One region of the Paenibacillus sp. FSL H3-0329 genome, then DNA from elsewhere that is predicted to be linked to it. Evidence: riboswitches for the same ligand, from Rfam matches in the RefSeq annotation. Region 1 holds a riboswitch; the other holds the start of a gene.
What was found. A riboswitch is a leader RNA that binds a small molecule or an ion and turns the genes downstream of it on or off. The one in region 1 is predicted to bind cobalamin.
Positions count from the first base shown of each region.

Region 2: linked by a shared signal. The riboswitch ahead of NSQ66_RS02310 (anaerobic ribonucleoside triphosphate reductase) and the one ahead of NSQ66_RS03835 (S-layer homology domain-containing protein) in region 1 are both predicted to bind cobalamin.

Region 1 covers NZ_CP150150.1:869,552-877,492, forward strand. Annotated here, with positions in the region: gene NSQ66_RS03810 (tetratricopeptide repeat protein) at 1-435, shown strand, start outside; gene arcC (carbamate kinase) at 472-1,422, shown strand; gene NSQ66_RS03820 (hypothetical protein) at 1,615-2,196, shown strand; gene NSQ66_RS03825 (hypothetical protein) at 2,217-2,510, shown strand; gene NSQ66_RS03830 (cellulase family glycosylhydrolase) at 2,581-4,302, opposite strand; cobalamin riboswitch at 4,645-4,846, shown strand; gene NSQ66_RS03835 (S-layer homology domain-containing protein) at 5,010-7,941, shown strand, end outside.
Region 2 covers NZ_CP150150.1:520,580-528,520, reverse strand. Annotated here, with positions in the region: gene NSQ66_RS02340 (SDR family oxidoreductase) at 1-139, shown strand, start outside; gene NSQ66_RS02335 (DUF3221 domain-containing protein) at 331-675, shown strand; gene NSQ66_RS02330 (hypothetical protein) at 992-1,207, shown strand; gene NSQ66_RS02325 (undecaprenyl-diphosphate phosphatase) at 1,485-2,288, opposite strand; tRNA gene NSQ66_RS02320 (tRNA-Thr) at 3,012-3,083, opposite strand; gene NSQ66_RS02315 (MTH1187 family thiamine-binding protein) at 3,178-3,486, opposite strand; cobalamin riboswitch at 3,865-4,100, shown strand; gene NSQ66_RS02310 (anaerobic ribonucleoside triphosphate reductase) at 4,342-6,327, shown strand; gene nrdG (anaerobic ribonucleoside-triphosphate reductase activating protein) at 6,324-6,839, shown strand; gene NSQ66_RS02300 (ribonucleoside-diphosphate reductase subunit alpha) at 6,895-7,941, shown strand, end outside.

The DNA.
Region 1 (7,941 bases):
AATGCCTACCGAATGATGAAGCGATCCGAGCAAGCATTAGCAGAGTATGACAAAGCGATAGAACGCGATCCTGGCGAAAGCTTCTTCCGCTATCATAAATCCAATTATTTAAGAGAGTTGGGCAGGCATGAGGAAGCGGTCAAAGTTATGGATCAGCTTCTGGAACAGCAGCCTGCCCGGTATGATTTCTCGTTCCATAAGGCGAACAGCTTGAGATCACTTGGCCGGCATCAAGAGGCAGTTGAGGCGATTGAGAACGCAATTGCTAACGATCCGAGCAATCCTTTATATCATCATCATAAGGCTCAGTCACTTGGTTTACTTGGTGATCATGAAATGGCCATTCAAGAAATAGATATTGCTATCAGCTATAATCCTGCCAATCCGGATTTTCACTCCGCGAAGGAACAATTTCAGCTGGCCCTTAAAAGCTAATCAATGAGGATCAACTGATCCGTCAGGAGGAATGGAATGAGTAAATTTATAGTTGTAGCCATTGGCGGTAATTCATTGGTGAAAGACAATGGCCGCGATTCTATAGAGGATCAATCTGAGGCAGTACGTGAAATTGCTGTCAATATCGCTGATCTGGTGCAAGCAGGCAACGATGTGGTGGTTACTCACGGCAACGGTCCACAGGTTGGATTCGAGCTGAGACGAAGCGAGGTGGCTTCGGAAGTCACTGGAATGGATGTTACTCCGCTGGTCAATTGCGTGGCGGGCACGCAAGGGGGCATAGGTTATTTAATCCAGCAGGCCTTAACAAATGAATTCATTCACCGCAGATTAGACAAGAAGGTTGCCACAGTTATTACTCAGGTCGAGGTTAGCAAAAATGATCCGAATTTTCAGTCTCCCTCGAAACCAGTGGGCTCCTTCTTCACGCTTGAGCAAGCAGAGGAGATGAAGCGTGCCAAGCCAGATTGGGTCATCATTGAGGATTCAGGTCGTGGTTACCGCCGTGTTGTTCCATCGCCTAAGCCGATTGATATCGTTGAAAAGAACGTCATTAAATCACTCATTGAGACGGGTTATGTGGTGATCGCTGTTGGCGGAGGCGGGATTCCTGTGATCAAAACCGAAAATAATACCTACGAAGGTATCGATGCGGTCATTGACAAAGACTTTGCTACAAGTCTGCTGGCCGAACAGATCGACGCAGAATCGCTGATCATTACAACAGGAGTTCCTCAGGTATGTGTAAATTTCGGTACGCCTGAGCAGAAGGCTCTTGAAGAAGTTACAGCGGCAGAAATGATGGTATATGCGGAGCAGGGTCATTTTCCTGCTGGAAGTATGCAGCCTAAAATTGAAGCAAGTCTTAGCTTTTTGAAAAAGGAGGGACGTAGAGTTATCATTACTAATCCGGAAAATATGAAAGCTGCGATGAGCCAACAGGCTGGCACACATATTGTAAATTAATATGATCTTATTTATCTCATCATTTCATGGAGACCGCCACTGATCTAAATCAGGGCGGTTTTTTGACATGTTCATGAATTGTTACTCAACTGCTGCTTTCAGATGGCCATATTCTGGTGAATAAAAGGAAGATAAGAGGTAAAACTATGTCCACTATATAAAAAAGAATACATTAAAATGCGGGGGTAAAAGATGAGATCGAATAAAGGAACAACACAACGTTTTACCAGGGCTACAATTCTTTGTTGTATTTGTGCATGTACGGTATTGTTAAGTGGATGCACTAAAGCAGCGGATGAGACTCAAGTGGCTACTCCAACGGCTCAAGTAGAAACCACAGCACCTTCTGCAGAAGCTACTACACCTGCGCCTACGAATAACGCAACAGAACAACCCATGACATCTGCGTCACCCGGTTCAAATACTGGGGAACTTCCAGAGGGAGTGAGCATTCAGAGAGTTATCAAGGATGTTTCGTTAAAAGATAGCTATCATAAAAAGGTTGAACTGTTAAGCGACGGTGGCAAGCGGGTTACCATTACAGATCCGAATCAAAAGATTGTTTTGCAGCAGATTGAATATGACGGAAGGATCACTGCGGTTAAGGATAAACAGATTACCGTTCAAGTGGAGGGCGGTAAAGAGCAAACCTTAACGATTCCTGATCATATAGTCATTGAAGATGAAGACAAGCTCGGATTAAATAATGGCGTTGAAATCGAGTGGACGGTAAATGCAGACGGACAAATCGAAAGCGTGGAACTGGACGATTAAAAATTTACCGAGGTGACTGGATGAAATTTCTAATCGTACTTGGTAGTATTATTGTTCCCATTGTCATGCTGATGTTACAAGGTAAATCGATAAAGTGGCGTATGGTATTTAATGTTGCTTCGGTCTTAAGTGCGATTATCTTTGGAAATATTTCCGCTTTGGCGATTTACGAAATATTAAGGGATCATGCTGTATTTATGACCTCGATCCATGCGATATTTTTAAATCCAATGTTTCTTATTACCGGAGCCTATCTTGGCGTTTATTTAATTTATCGGTTGATGATAATTTCGTATGACGAGGTTTATATGTGATGGGTACAATACAAATAGGGGTGTTCCCGCGTAGGGACACCCCTATTTGTATTGTTAACAGGACAGATGCTTAAGAGGACTTTCCTACAACGTTTGCTCCGCTCTTCGTGATCTTGTAGGTGATGATATCACCATTCCAGAAGTGGAATTTTAGGATAACCTCGCCGTCTTTAACATCTTTAAAGAACGCGGGAAGCAGCTTGATTTCTTTAGTGTTATAAGAAGGTGAGAAGGTATTGCCGAATTCCTTAAATGGAGTCCAGTCCTGCGGACCTGCATTGCCACCAGCGGTATATACAGCTTCCATTGTGGCAAGCTGGTTACCATTAAAGGTGGTCGGAATGGCAAAGGATTCAGTCGTGCCTTTTGCATCGCTTAATTTAGCTGTGTCATACACAATCACCTTAAGCCTCCACGCAACACCCTTGTTGAATTTCAGAGTCAGCACGGCATTTTCACCGTATTTTTGGGAAGCTGTGAGCTTTTTGAGTTGGCTGGCTTTGAGGATGAGCTCCTCACCATTTAATGTGTAATCTTTACCTTTGGTCAGATATTTTCCGTTGGCACTAATGGTGGTTAGCTTATTGCCGTTCAGGTTTAGCTTAACCTTGGTATCTTTGATTTGTGCACCTTTTTTTAGGTAGACCAAATCGCTTTCGGTGCTGGAGGAACGCTCCTTCAGACCAGACATTAATACATTGTGGAGTTCAGGATCAGACCACTTATAAGTTTTACGGTTGAAATGCTGCCCGTTATCCCAGAGCATGGAAGTCATTTTCTTTTCTTTCAAATAATAAGTCAGATACTCGAAGAATTTAAGCTTCTCGCCCTGTTCAATCACACCCGTGTCTTTATCGAAACCTAATAAACCAAATTCGCCGACGATGACAGGGATGCCTTTAGCTACAAATGTATTGTAAACGTTATCAAAAGTTTGAGTGATATCGTTTTTTGTATCTTTTTCAAATGTGGTGTAGCCGGCAATGTTCACACTAAAAGGCCAGAAGCCATAGAAGTGAACGGTCGCAATAATATTCGGATCGTTTAGAGCCGTAATCGTCTTATAGAGATGATCCATTCTTGTTTGTGTAGGTGAAGACTCTAATGAAGGCAATACAAGTGGGCGGAGGTCGTTTTTCCCACCGGATTTCCGCACGATCTGATAGAAGGAGTTATTGAGTTCAGTAAGCATTTGCTCCATTTTTGCTTCGTCTGTGCTTCCACCATCGGTGAACCGAGGTTCATTTATGCTCTCGAACATCAGCTTATCGGATTTGTCCTTAAAGCGATCGGCAATTTGAGTCCAGGCTGCATTATAACGCGCCAGCGTTTCATCGTGTTTTTCTTCCATATGGCTTACCCATAGCCAGGAATCATGATGGACATTAATCATGACATAAAGCTTGGCGTCCAGTGCCCAGCCGACAACTTCTTCCACACGGTCGAGGTAGGCTTTTTCTAGGGTATAGTCTGGTGCCGCACCCATGTGAGTATCCCAGGTCACAGGAATCCGAATACTTTTATAGCCTTGAGCGGCGATCTTTTTAATAAGTTCTTGGGTCACACGAGGATTGCCCCAGGAGGTTTCGTCCTCACCTGTAGCATCTAAAGTATTACCGAGGTTCCATCCGGGCTGCATTTCGTCTACATAGGATTGGATCTTACTCTTTGGCGCTGCCTTAGCTTGTTGCTCATCCTTAGTTGCAGCTGCAGCCATGGATGAGAACAGAGAGAGCAGAAGAGCGGTGACAAGTGTCAATGATAAGAAGGATTTCTGGATTCGCGTAGTCATTGAATTCTCCTTTGTGAGATAAATTTAGGATGCTTGGACCTGGCTTTGACGCTGTACTTGGTGGTTAGATGAACACGAACACCTCCAATGTTATTTTTGTAAACGCTTTCTGAATATACCCTAACATAGAATTCACTCAGCGAGTACCTTACTAATTTGTGGCAAATTCATATAAGAATTAGTGATTTAAATTAATTTTCCCCACAGTTGGATAAAGAAATTATTTAAATATCCCTACTCGTAGAAATTGGTTATTCAATAGGATTATCTCTAGCTGCCCGTTATACAAAAAAGAAATATAACATGACAAAAGCATATATATTAGATATGATGAAGCATGAAAATTTAAAATTAGAAATAGGTGCCAACTATGATAGTTGCGGAAGTACAATCATAGATTGGTTAAATGGAAAGCGGGTGTGAATCCCGCGCGGTCCCGCCGCTGTGAAAGAGGAGTCCTTGCAAAATGCCACTGGGAAACTGGGAAGGCAGCAAGGGTGATGATACTTGAGCCAGAATATCTGCCTTTTTCTGTTACACCATCAAACTCTACGATCGATAGAGAGGTGCTTGAATAGTGTTTGCCAGCTAGTATTGTGGTTCACTATCTTAACCTCTTGACGTTTATGTTGAGTGGTTTTTTTGTGGTTATAAGAAAGTTTATTCTGTTTTTTTATCATAGGTATGAAGGGAAGGGTTATGGAAAAATGAAGAAAAATAAGTTTTTAGCGTGGTTACTCATTGTAGCTGTATTTATTACGACATTCTCTACAAGTGTTATCCCGGCTCAAGCAAATGGAGCAAGCTCTACTCTTAAAGGGTACGTAACTGTAGCCGTAGAGAAATTCACCGTAGGCCAAGGGTATATTAAGGAACCTATTAAAGTTCCGATTTATGAAGGCGATAATGGCGCATCTTTAATAACACGTGCGCTAGGAGATGGGAATTATAGATATTTAGGAAATATAGATAGTGGTTTTTATTTATCAGAAGTTAAAGATAGTGGCAGAAGCGAAGTCAATATTCCACAATATATTTTAGATATGATTTCAGCTGATGGGAATACAGTCGGCACTAAAGCAGACCCAGAGTGGTTAAGTCAGTTTGACTATACTTCCATGTCGGGTTGGATGTATGCAGTAAATAATGTGTTTCCTCCGTTTGGGATGACCGATTATAAGCCTCAAGACGGTGATATCATTCGAACTCAGTTCACCACTTATGGCTATGGTTCTGATCTTGGCGGCTGTGGAGAAATCCCAGTTCAACTTGCCAATAAGGATGCTTTAACTGCGGAAATCGCCGAGATTAACAGTGACCCTAATAAAGAAACTATTTTGGACAGACCAGTAGTACAATCGGCAGTTTATCAAGCCTATTCCGTGCTCGAAAATATGGCAAGCTCTCAAATAAGTGTAGATCATGCGCTTGTAGGGCTTAACCATGCATTAGATATAGAACCCCCTGTTATTACTGTAAGTGGCATACAAGATAAACAGGAAGTATCTAATAAAGATATAAGCTTCAAAGTAGCTGTCACAGACAATGTATATAGTGACATCATTCCAGAAGTGAAGTTGAATGGTGTTACTTTATCACCTGCGAATGGGGAGTACAAAGCTTCTCTGAATTCAGGCAGTAATGCAATTACTGTAACGGCTCTTGACGGAGCTGGAAACAAAACAAATGTAACTTATCAAGTTACTTACAAACTGGAAACTACAGTTGCCGTCAAACAACAGTTAGATAAAAGCCTTGCCTATATTCTAAACACTGTAAAGAATCCGTCGTTTGGTACAGGTAGTGGAGAATGGTCGATTCTATCTTTAGCACGGGCGAACTATACAGTGCCTAACGGTTATTACGATCTTTATTACAACAATGTAGCAACAAAAATAGCATCGATCATTAAAGAGGATGGAAAACTCGACGCCAATAAAAGCACAGAGAATTCCAGAGCGATTCTAGGGCTTACCTCTATCGGAAAAGATATCACAAATGTTGCGGGATATGATCTGAGAAAAGCACTCGCTGATTATCAATATATCCAAAAGCAAGGCAATAATGGTCCGATTTTTGCTCTGATTGCGCTAGATAGCCATAACTATGAGATCCCTGTAGTTGATGGAGTTACAGAACAGACCACAAGAGAAAAACTAGTTCAGTACATTTTAGATAAAGAGGTTAAAAAAGGTACAGCAGAAGCTGGTGGCTGGGCATTAGGCGTAACCAAAGCCGATGTCGATATGACTGCGATGGCGATGCAAGCTCTTGCACCTTATTATGCAACCCGAGATGATGTAAAAGCCGCCGTGGATCGGGCCATCCAATGGCTGTCCGATAACCAAAACAATCAAGGCGGATTTACAAGCTGGGGAAGCACTAGCAGCGAAAGTATCTCACAGGTAATTGTGGCCTTAACTGGTGTAGGCGTAGATCCGCACACTGACACTAGATTTGTTAAAAGTGGAAATTCGCTTATTGATGCATTGCTTAGCTTTGCTGCACCTGAGGGTGGATTTAAGCATATCCTCACAGGCAAAGTAGACAATATGGCAACGGACCAAGGTACGTATGCACTTGTGTCTTATGATCGTCTGATCAATCATAGCAGCCGTCTCTTTGATATGAATGATGTGCAATTAGAACAACCTACTACTGTTGTAGCCAAACAACAATTAAATAAAAGCCTTGCCTATATTCTAAACACTGTAAAGAATCCGTCGTTTGGTACAGGTAGTGGAGAATGGTCGATCCTTTCTCTGGCACGGGCGAACTATACAGTACCTAACGGTTATTACGATCTTTATTACAACAATGTAGCAACGAAAATAGCATCGATCATTAAAGAGGATGGAAAACTCGACGCCAATAAAAGCACAGAGAATTCCAGAGCGATTCTAGGACTTACCTCTATCGGAAAAGATATCACAAATGTTGCGGGATATGATCTGAGAAAAGCACTCGCTGATTATCAATATATCCAAAAGCAAGGCAATAATGGTCCGATTTTTGCTCTGATTGCGCTAGATAGCCATAACTATGAGATCCCTGTAGTTGATGGAGTTACAGAACAGACCACAAGAGAAAAACTAGTTCAGTATATTTTAGATAAAGAGGTTAAAAAAGGTACAGCACAAGCTGGTGGCTGGGCATTAGGCGTAACCAAAGCCGATATCGATATGACTGCGATGGCGATGCAAGCTCTTGCACCTTATTATGCAACCCGAGATGATGTAAAAGCTGCCGTGGATCGGGCCATCCAATGGCTGTCCGATAACCAAAACAATCAAGGCGGATTTACAAGCTGGGGAAGCACTAGCAGCGAGAGTATCTCGCAGGTAATTGTAGCCTTAACTGGTGTAGGTGTAGATCCGCACACGGACGCTAGATTTGTTAAAAGTGGAAATTCGCTTATTGATGCACTGCTTAGCTTTGCTGCACCTGAGGGTGGATTTAAGCATATCCTCACAGGCAAAGTGGACAATATGGCAACGGACCAAGGTACGTATGCACTTGTGTCTTATGATCGTCTGATCAATCATAGCAACCGTCTCTTTGATATGAATGATGTGAAAGTGGAACAACCAGAAGAACCTGGGCCTGGGCAACCAGAGGGTCCGAAAGAATTTCCGTTAC
Region 2 (7,941 bases), 350 kb from region 1:
GACTGTTATGATTGGAATTTACTTCACTGCAAAAATTGGATTAGCCAAAAAAATCACGCCCGATTTACAAATATTACTTGGTAAAAGACCCATTACATTCAAAGAATTTGCACATGACTATAAGTACGAATTAGTTTAATCATGGTGGTTTTTTGGCTAAACCATCAGGAAGCATTTCAGGATACATTGTTACTGCCGCGTGCGAGGGGAATCAATAAAGGTCGTCATAATGGATATGCTGCTGTTTATTCTTATATTGGTAATGTACAAAATGCTATGCCTGTGCAACCGATTTTAAACTAATGTCGTAACCACTAGAGGGGAAGGTCCATGATTCAAAAACCACGTACTACTATTAAATGGACTCTTATTTTTGTTTTTTTGTTATTAGTCACCGCCTGTAGTAAGAATGATGAAGTTTTGAAAGGAATTGTACATACAATAGATGCAGAAAATAAAAGAATTTTAGTAATTTCCGAATTAAAAGAAGAAGACTTGAACAAGGAATACAAGGAGGTTCTCGAATCTAATGAGTACTCTCAAGCCATTTGGGTAAATAAAGTTGCACCTTCTAAATATAAAAAAAGCGATGAGATTAAAGTATTTTTTGAAGTAAGTGATGATTCATTCCCTGCACAAGTTACCGCCAAAAAAATCACCAAAATCAAGAATTGAGCAAAAAGAATAGAATCTACTATAAAGAAGCGGCGTCTCCAAAAGGGGCGGCGCTTCTTTGTGTAGATTTAAGGAGAAATCCATATTTATAAATGCACTCTGTGCAAAAAAGTGACCCCACCACTTTCGGCAGGGTCTAGATCTATTTTATAAGGGGGTTATGTGATTACTATAATCCTCTTAGCTTAAATAAGTATGAAGCCCGTCTAAAGATTTGCTGAAATATTATTATTTTTATCGAAACCGATCAAATATAGTAACGTATCAATCTTAATTTTCAAATTACTACATATACAAAATGGAGGTGTGTATAAAGATGAAAATATTCAGTCTATTGCTTGTAGCATTGTCTTCCATTGGAGTAGTTGCCACATTCGGATTTTCAACATTCAGCTTAATCACAGGAATTATAGGAGGGCTTATTGCAGCATTTGCAATTTCAGGCTACTTGCAGTCTGTCAGACGTGATTACCCCAATGAGAGCTATGAGAATAAACAAGTTAAGTATCAGTCGAACTATAATACTTGGTAAGCAAAAGCCCCACCTTAAACTGGTGGGGTTTTTCATATTCCCAAACACTTGTAAAATCACTTTGTGATATTAATGGTAGAAGAAACAAACGAGGGATAATGGCTAGCTGTAGAAGTGCTTTCACCGAAAATTCATTCCTTAGTTCATAGACTACTTGAGCTTTGTCTTGTTTGGTGATTTCCCCTTGTTTTGAACCTCTAGTTTAATCTGTGCAGGATATGATGTATAGCCCTTTTTAAAAGCTTCTTTCCCATGATGTTCATATTGACTAATCCAATTACTGTATGACAATTAAATAGAAGAGAGCTGCTAAAACAAACCGGTATAGAGCAAACCACTCCAATCGAAGTCGCTTAATCAGTTTGATGAACGTCACTACTGCAATCATTGCCACAAGAAAGGATGTCGCAAAGCCAATTAACATTAGAAGTAAATCGTCAGAACTCAGCAAATCACGACTATCGTACAAATCCAACAAGCTTGCACCAAACATAACTGGCACGGAAATAAGGAATGTAAAATCTGCGGCGGCTTTTTGGCTAGTGCCAAGCAACAGGCCACCTGAAATTGTCGAACCTGATCTCGAAAATCCCGGCCATAACGCCAAGCATTGGAACAGACCAATTCCGAAAGCCTGTTTATAATTAATCCCATCGATAGTATCAGCGGTTTCAGTCCGCCTATTCCGCGCTGCAATGATCATCAACACCCCACCAACAACTAGACCGATCAAAACAGGGGTTGGACCAAATAATTGGCTTTTTATTGTGTCCTTGAAGAGAAGATATAGGATTAATGCTGGTAACATAGCCAAAATCATATGAATGACATTTAATCCTTTGCTTTTGGAAAAATCCATTCTAATCATATTAACCCCAATTTCCAAATACCTTTTCCAATAAAGAATTAGAACTGCCATCACTGCACCCAACTGAATAACAATTTTAAAAGTTATTGCAGCATCTCCCTCAAAGCTAAGCAAATCGCCTGCTAAAATAAGGTGTCCAGTAGATGATACTGGTAAAAATTCAGTTAAGCCCTCTATTATGCCAAGTATTATTGCTTTAATTACGTCAGTCATCAGTGGATTGTCCCCTTTCGGAAATAAAATCATTTAATTTCCAGTATAAGGGAGACACGTAAACTTCCCCATCGATTAACCTAACAATATTCAATTCAGAATGACATAATTGTCACATTGCTCATTATTTCAGTCTTAAGGGGGCTTTGGTTTGCAAAACACAAAATATTAAGTATAATGTTACTGTCGAAACGCTAAGGCGTCTGTACAGGATGGCTACCTGGCACTGATGATGGCAGGCCAAGCGCTTTATAAAGTTTTCTTTATGTGTATTTATACTTTAGGAGCGTGGTTATCTATGAAAATTAATATTACCGCACATTTTAACATTAATATTACTTTATCTCTTCATCTGTTAGCCGTAGCCAGTCTTGCTTATGAACTCAGTTCACTGACGAGCTCGTGAAATTCGAGCGAAAAGTATCTGTACTAAGACACCTTGTGGTGTCTTTTTTTATTTTTATAGTAATTACCATCTAACCAATCTGCCCCCGCAAGAGAAAAGCAGCTTATGCTGCTCCTCCTCCACCATCCTTCATTCTGACTGCTGTCAGCTTGCGACACACCTTCCATCTGCTCGACAGTGACCACTAGTCATACCGTTTTCATTAGCGATTTCGCCATGTCTTATCTTTTAGAAGAATGTTAGAAGCCAGGGGATTTAATGAAAAATGACGCGGTCCCGAAACCTCGGAAATCCGCGCCACGTATGGTTTTTTGGGATGCTGGTGAAGGGAATTGAACCCCCGGCCTACGCATTACGAGTGCGTTGCTCTACCCCTGAGCTACACCAGCTTAAAGCTGATTTTTCTGTCAAACAAAAAATATTATACAACTTTCAGCCAGAAACGCAAGCCTATTTCTCCCTGTTTTCCGCCCTCCTAAACTGCTAATCCACCTGTAGCTTACGCTCCACAGACTCTAACTTTCCACGGCTAGTGGAGGGTTTATCGCGGCGGTCGTCTATTTTAAGTGAGGTAGAGACACGTTCTGCACCTGCGGCAAAAGGAGACTCATGCAAAGCTTCTACCGCGGCAAAAATGCGTTGCAGAGGCCCTTCGATGATCGTCCCCATGGACGTAAGTTCATATGTAATCCCTTCTACTGTCTTCAGCACCCGCTGCATATCCGCAACATAGCTGCTAAGACTGGTACTGCCTGTTCCAATTGGAATAACTGTAACTTCAGCAATAGGCATGAGAATACCTCCTCGAAATTTTATAGTACCTATCTTCTTCCATTGTAACAATTCCACCGCTCTGTCACAAACTAAGCAAGATTATCCTCCCTTATCTCTTCTATTTCTTCTGATTACTCCAAAATATGACTTTGGGCTAAGAGTATTTTCTCATGCGCAAATTCTAGGGTCATCTGCACTATATTTATGGACTCTTTGTGGCATCTTTTCGGACAATTTATGAATCATTTCGCATCTCCCTGTGGATCAATTGTGGATTACTTATGGACAGCCTGTGGATCATTTGTGGAGTACTTTTAAAGAACCCGCTCCCCGCGCGGGTTTTCTAAAAAACTGTTTACAAACACAACATCTTGGGTTATTTTTATCTAACGACAACAAAATATAGTGGAGACAGGCGCTTTGATCCTTAACCGGATTTAGAGCTTAATAGGGAAGCGCGGTGAGAATCCGCTGCGGTCCCGCCACTGTAACCGGATGGCCTTCTTAAGCTTCTGGGAAGCTTGAGAATCCACATCTCCCGGCAGATGCCACTGAGGGTTAGGAACACCCTTGGGAAGGCGCCGAGAGATCCCACGGAAGCCAGGAGACCTACCTGTTTCGACGACACCAACTATTGATGCCTGCGAGGAACAGGGATGGTGTCCGCATGCGGTCATCTACGTAGAGACCTCTGCAAATATCCGTGTGGATATTTACATAACGCATCGGGCATTTTCTGCCATCCTCGGGTAGGGGATGCTTTTTTTATGTAATCAGAACAAATATACGACTGCTTATGGCAGTCCAACTTCCTATGGATATATGGATTTGATGATAGATGTTTTTCTTTTATACTGAGAGGAGAGCTGTACAATGACGTTGTTGGAGAGACAATTTAATGGAGTAGAAAATGCACGGGAAGTTCTTTTAGAAGAGCTCATTGATTTAGGCCGGGATATTATCGACAGTCGGGATATGGACCTATTGCGCGAGAATGCCAATTTGAATGGAGAGAGTTTCTCCGGTAAAATGAGCAAGTTCGGCAGTGAATATTCAAAATGGTACGCCCGCAATTTTACGATGCCGCCGCAGCTAGTGCAGGCTATTGATGACAATGTCGTCTATGTGCATGATCTGGATCAATACGCGATTGGAACGACGAACTGTATTTTTATCCCGTTTGATAAACTTCTCCGTGAAGGTTTCAATACCGGCAACGGCAGCGTTCGTCCTCCGAACTCAATAATGACTGCTATGTCTCTGGTAGCGATTATTTTCCAATCCCAGCAAAATGCTCAATATGGTGGTGTATCCGCCAATAAACTCGACTATGATCTGGCACCTTATGTAACCAAATCCTTCGCCAAGCTGTTCCGCAAGGGTCTGGATTATTTTGAAGAAGGACAAGCTGATGAATCTTTGGGCGAGATTACGATGAGCCGGACCGATCTGGCGGAGTTATATCCAAGAGCGTTCCGTTTTGCACTAAAGGAAACCGAAATCGAAACCCTGCAAGCGGCTGAAAGTATGGTACATAATCTGAATACCATGTCCAGCCGATCCGGTGGACAAATACCGTTTACCAGCATCAACTACGGTACTTGTACTTCACCAGAAGGTCAGCTTGTGATCAGTTCTCTGCTAACAGCAACTATGAACGGACTTGGCAGCGGAGAAACACCAGTGTTCCCGATTCAAATCTTCAAATGCAAGCAAGGAATCAATCAACAACAAGGCGATCCTAACTATGAACTGTTCCTAAAAGCGGCTGAATGTTCTGCGCGCAGACTATATCCAAACTTCGCTAATCTGGACGCTCCGCTCAACTTGCAGTATTATGATCCAAGTGATCCTGATACGGAGTTCGCTACAATGGGCTGCCGAACCCGAGTGCTCGGTGACCGTTTTGGTCGTAATCATTGCTCTGGAAAGGGCAACCTTTCCTTTAATACACTGAATCTGGTTCGGCTAGGTCTGGCACACGGCACAGTAACAGGCAGACGTACCATCGCAGACGAAGCTGGCTTCTATGAAGATCTAAATCATTATATGGATATTGCGCTGGAAGGACTTCTTCATCGGTTCCACATTCAAACCGCACAAAAAGCTAAAGCTTCCGATTTCATGATGCGAGAAGGCGTCTGGGAAGGCGGCGAGCATCTTGCACCTGATGACACTGTAGGCGATCTGCTAAAGCATGGCAGTCTGTCTCTTGGCTTCATCGGTATGGCGGAATGTATGAAAGCTATGTACGGCAAACACCATGGCGAGGATATGGAAGTTCATGCCAAGGCGCTGGCTATTGTGCGTCATATGCGGGACTATTGCGATCGGAAAAGTGAGGAACTGGATCTCAACATCACTCTGTTCGCAACTCCAGCAGAAGGTTTGTCCGGTAAATTCACAAAAGTTGATCGCAAGGTACTGGGTTCCATTCCGGGCGTAACCGACCGTGAATATTATACGAACTCTTTTCACATCCCTGTATACTTCGATCTGGGTGCTGCTCAGAAGATCAGCTTGGAAGCTCCTTTCCATGAATATTGCAATGCCGGGGCTATTTCTTATGTCGAATTAAACGGCAATGCCCGCAACAACCCATCGGCTTTTATCAAAATCATTAAATATGCGCTCGAACAACAGGTCAGCTATTTCAGCATTAACCATCCGATTGACCGCTGCTCCAGCTGTGGATACGAAGGCGTAATTGGGACAAACTGTCCTTCCTGCAACGCACATGAGAATGACGTGCACATCCGCCGTTTGCGCAGAGTTACAGGTTATTTAACCGGCGACTATCAGACCCGCTTTAATGCCGCCAAACAAGCTGAAGTACGGGATCGCGTTAAGCATCTATGAATATTTGCGGTTACTATCCGGAGTCGATTAACGAGGGAGAGGGCATGCGGGCCGTCCTCTTTCTCAGCGGCTGCCGCCATCGTTGCCCGGGATGTTTTAATCCCGAGACATGGAACTTTAAATATGGAGAAGTCTTCACCTTAGAACGACAACATGAAATTATTGCAGAAATCGCCGCTAACCCTTTGCTGGATGGTCTGACACTGGCAGGCGGCGATCCTTTTTTCTCAGCAGAAGAGTTGCTGGGGTTCATTCATGAGCTTCGCGCTGTACTGCCAGGCTTCTCAATCTGGATTTACAGTGGTTATACGTACGAAGAACTTACAGCCCTTCCCGGTACGCCGGAATGGGATCTACTTAAGCAGTGTCAGGTGTTAATAGATGGAAGATTTGTAGAAGAACTGAAAGATACTACGCTTCTCTACCGGGGAAGCTCCAACCAACGCATTATCGACATTCCGGCCAGCATGAACGGCTCGGAGGTCTTTCTGTGGCAGCCTGCTGCGCTATAATATATCAATTTTTGATATTGAAAATTAATTTGAAATAAGAAGGGATGAACTAACCATGCCGCAATTCGTAGTAAAACCGGATAATCGCCAACTGGCTTTTGATGAGAACCGTCTTTCCGTCTACGCTGACCGTATTCTGGAAGGTCTCGATCAACTAAATAAAGAAACTTTGCTGCGTGGAGTGAATTCCAAACTGCGTCGTGACTCGGTAAGCGGAGAAGAAATCAGCAACGCCTTCACCATGAGCGCTCTAGAGCTTGTAACAAAAGAAGAGCCTACCTGGAAGTTCGCAGCTGCCCGCGCCCTTCTGACAACCCTTTATAAAAAAGCTGCTGTTCATCGCCGCTACAAAGCTTATCCAGAAGAGCCTTACGGTGAATTGTATCCACTAATTACGGATCTCGTGAAAAAAGGAATCTATCGCGAAGAACTTCTAAGTCATTACACCAAAGAACAAATTATCGAACTAGGTGGGTGTATCGATTATACACGCGACCTTTTGTTTGACTATATCGGTCTGCTTACGCTATCCGACCGTTATTTGGCGCATGATTTTGACGGCCGTGTGATGGAGCTTCCACAAGAACGTTATATGATTATTGCCATGTACCTGATGCACCGTGAGCCAGCTGAGAAACGTCTTGAGCTTGTAAAAGAAGCTTATTGGGCTATGAGCAACATCTACATGACTGCTGCTACACCTACAATGTCTAATGCCGGCAAAAAGGTCGCTGGACAGCTATCCAGCTGCTTTATTGATACTGTAGACGATTCCCTAGAGGGTATCTTTGACTCCAATACAGACGTAGCACGTCTAAGCAAAATGGGTGGCGGCATCGGCGTTTACCTTGGAAAAGTACGGGCACGTGGTTCGGATATCCGTGGCCACAAGAACACAAGCTCCGGCGTAATCCCTTGGATTCGCCAGTTGAACAATACAGCAGTCAGCGTAGACCAGCTGGGCACACGTAAGGGTGCTGTAGCTGTATATCTTGATGTATTCCATAAAGATATTCTCGCTTTCCTTGATCTTAAGCTGAACAACGGTGACGAGCGTATGCGTGCACATGACGTGTTCCACGGGGTCTCCCTGCCTGACCTG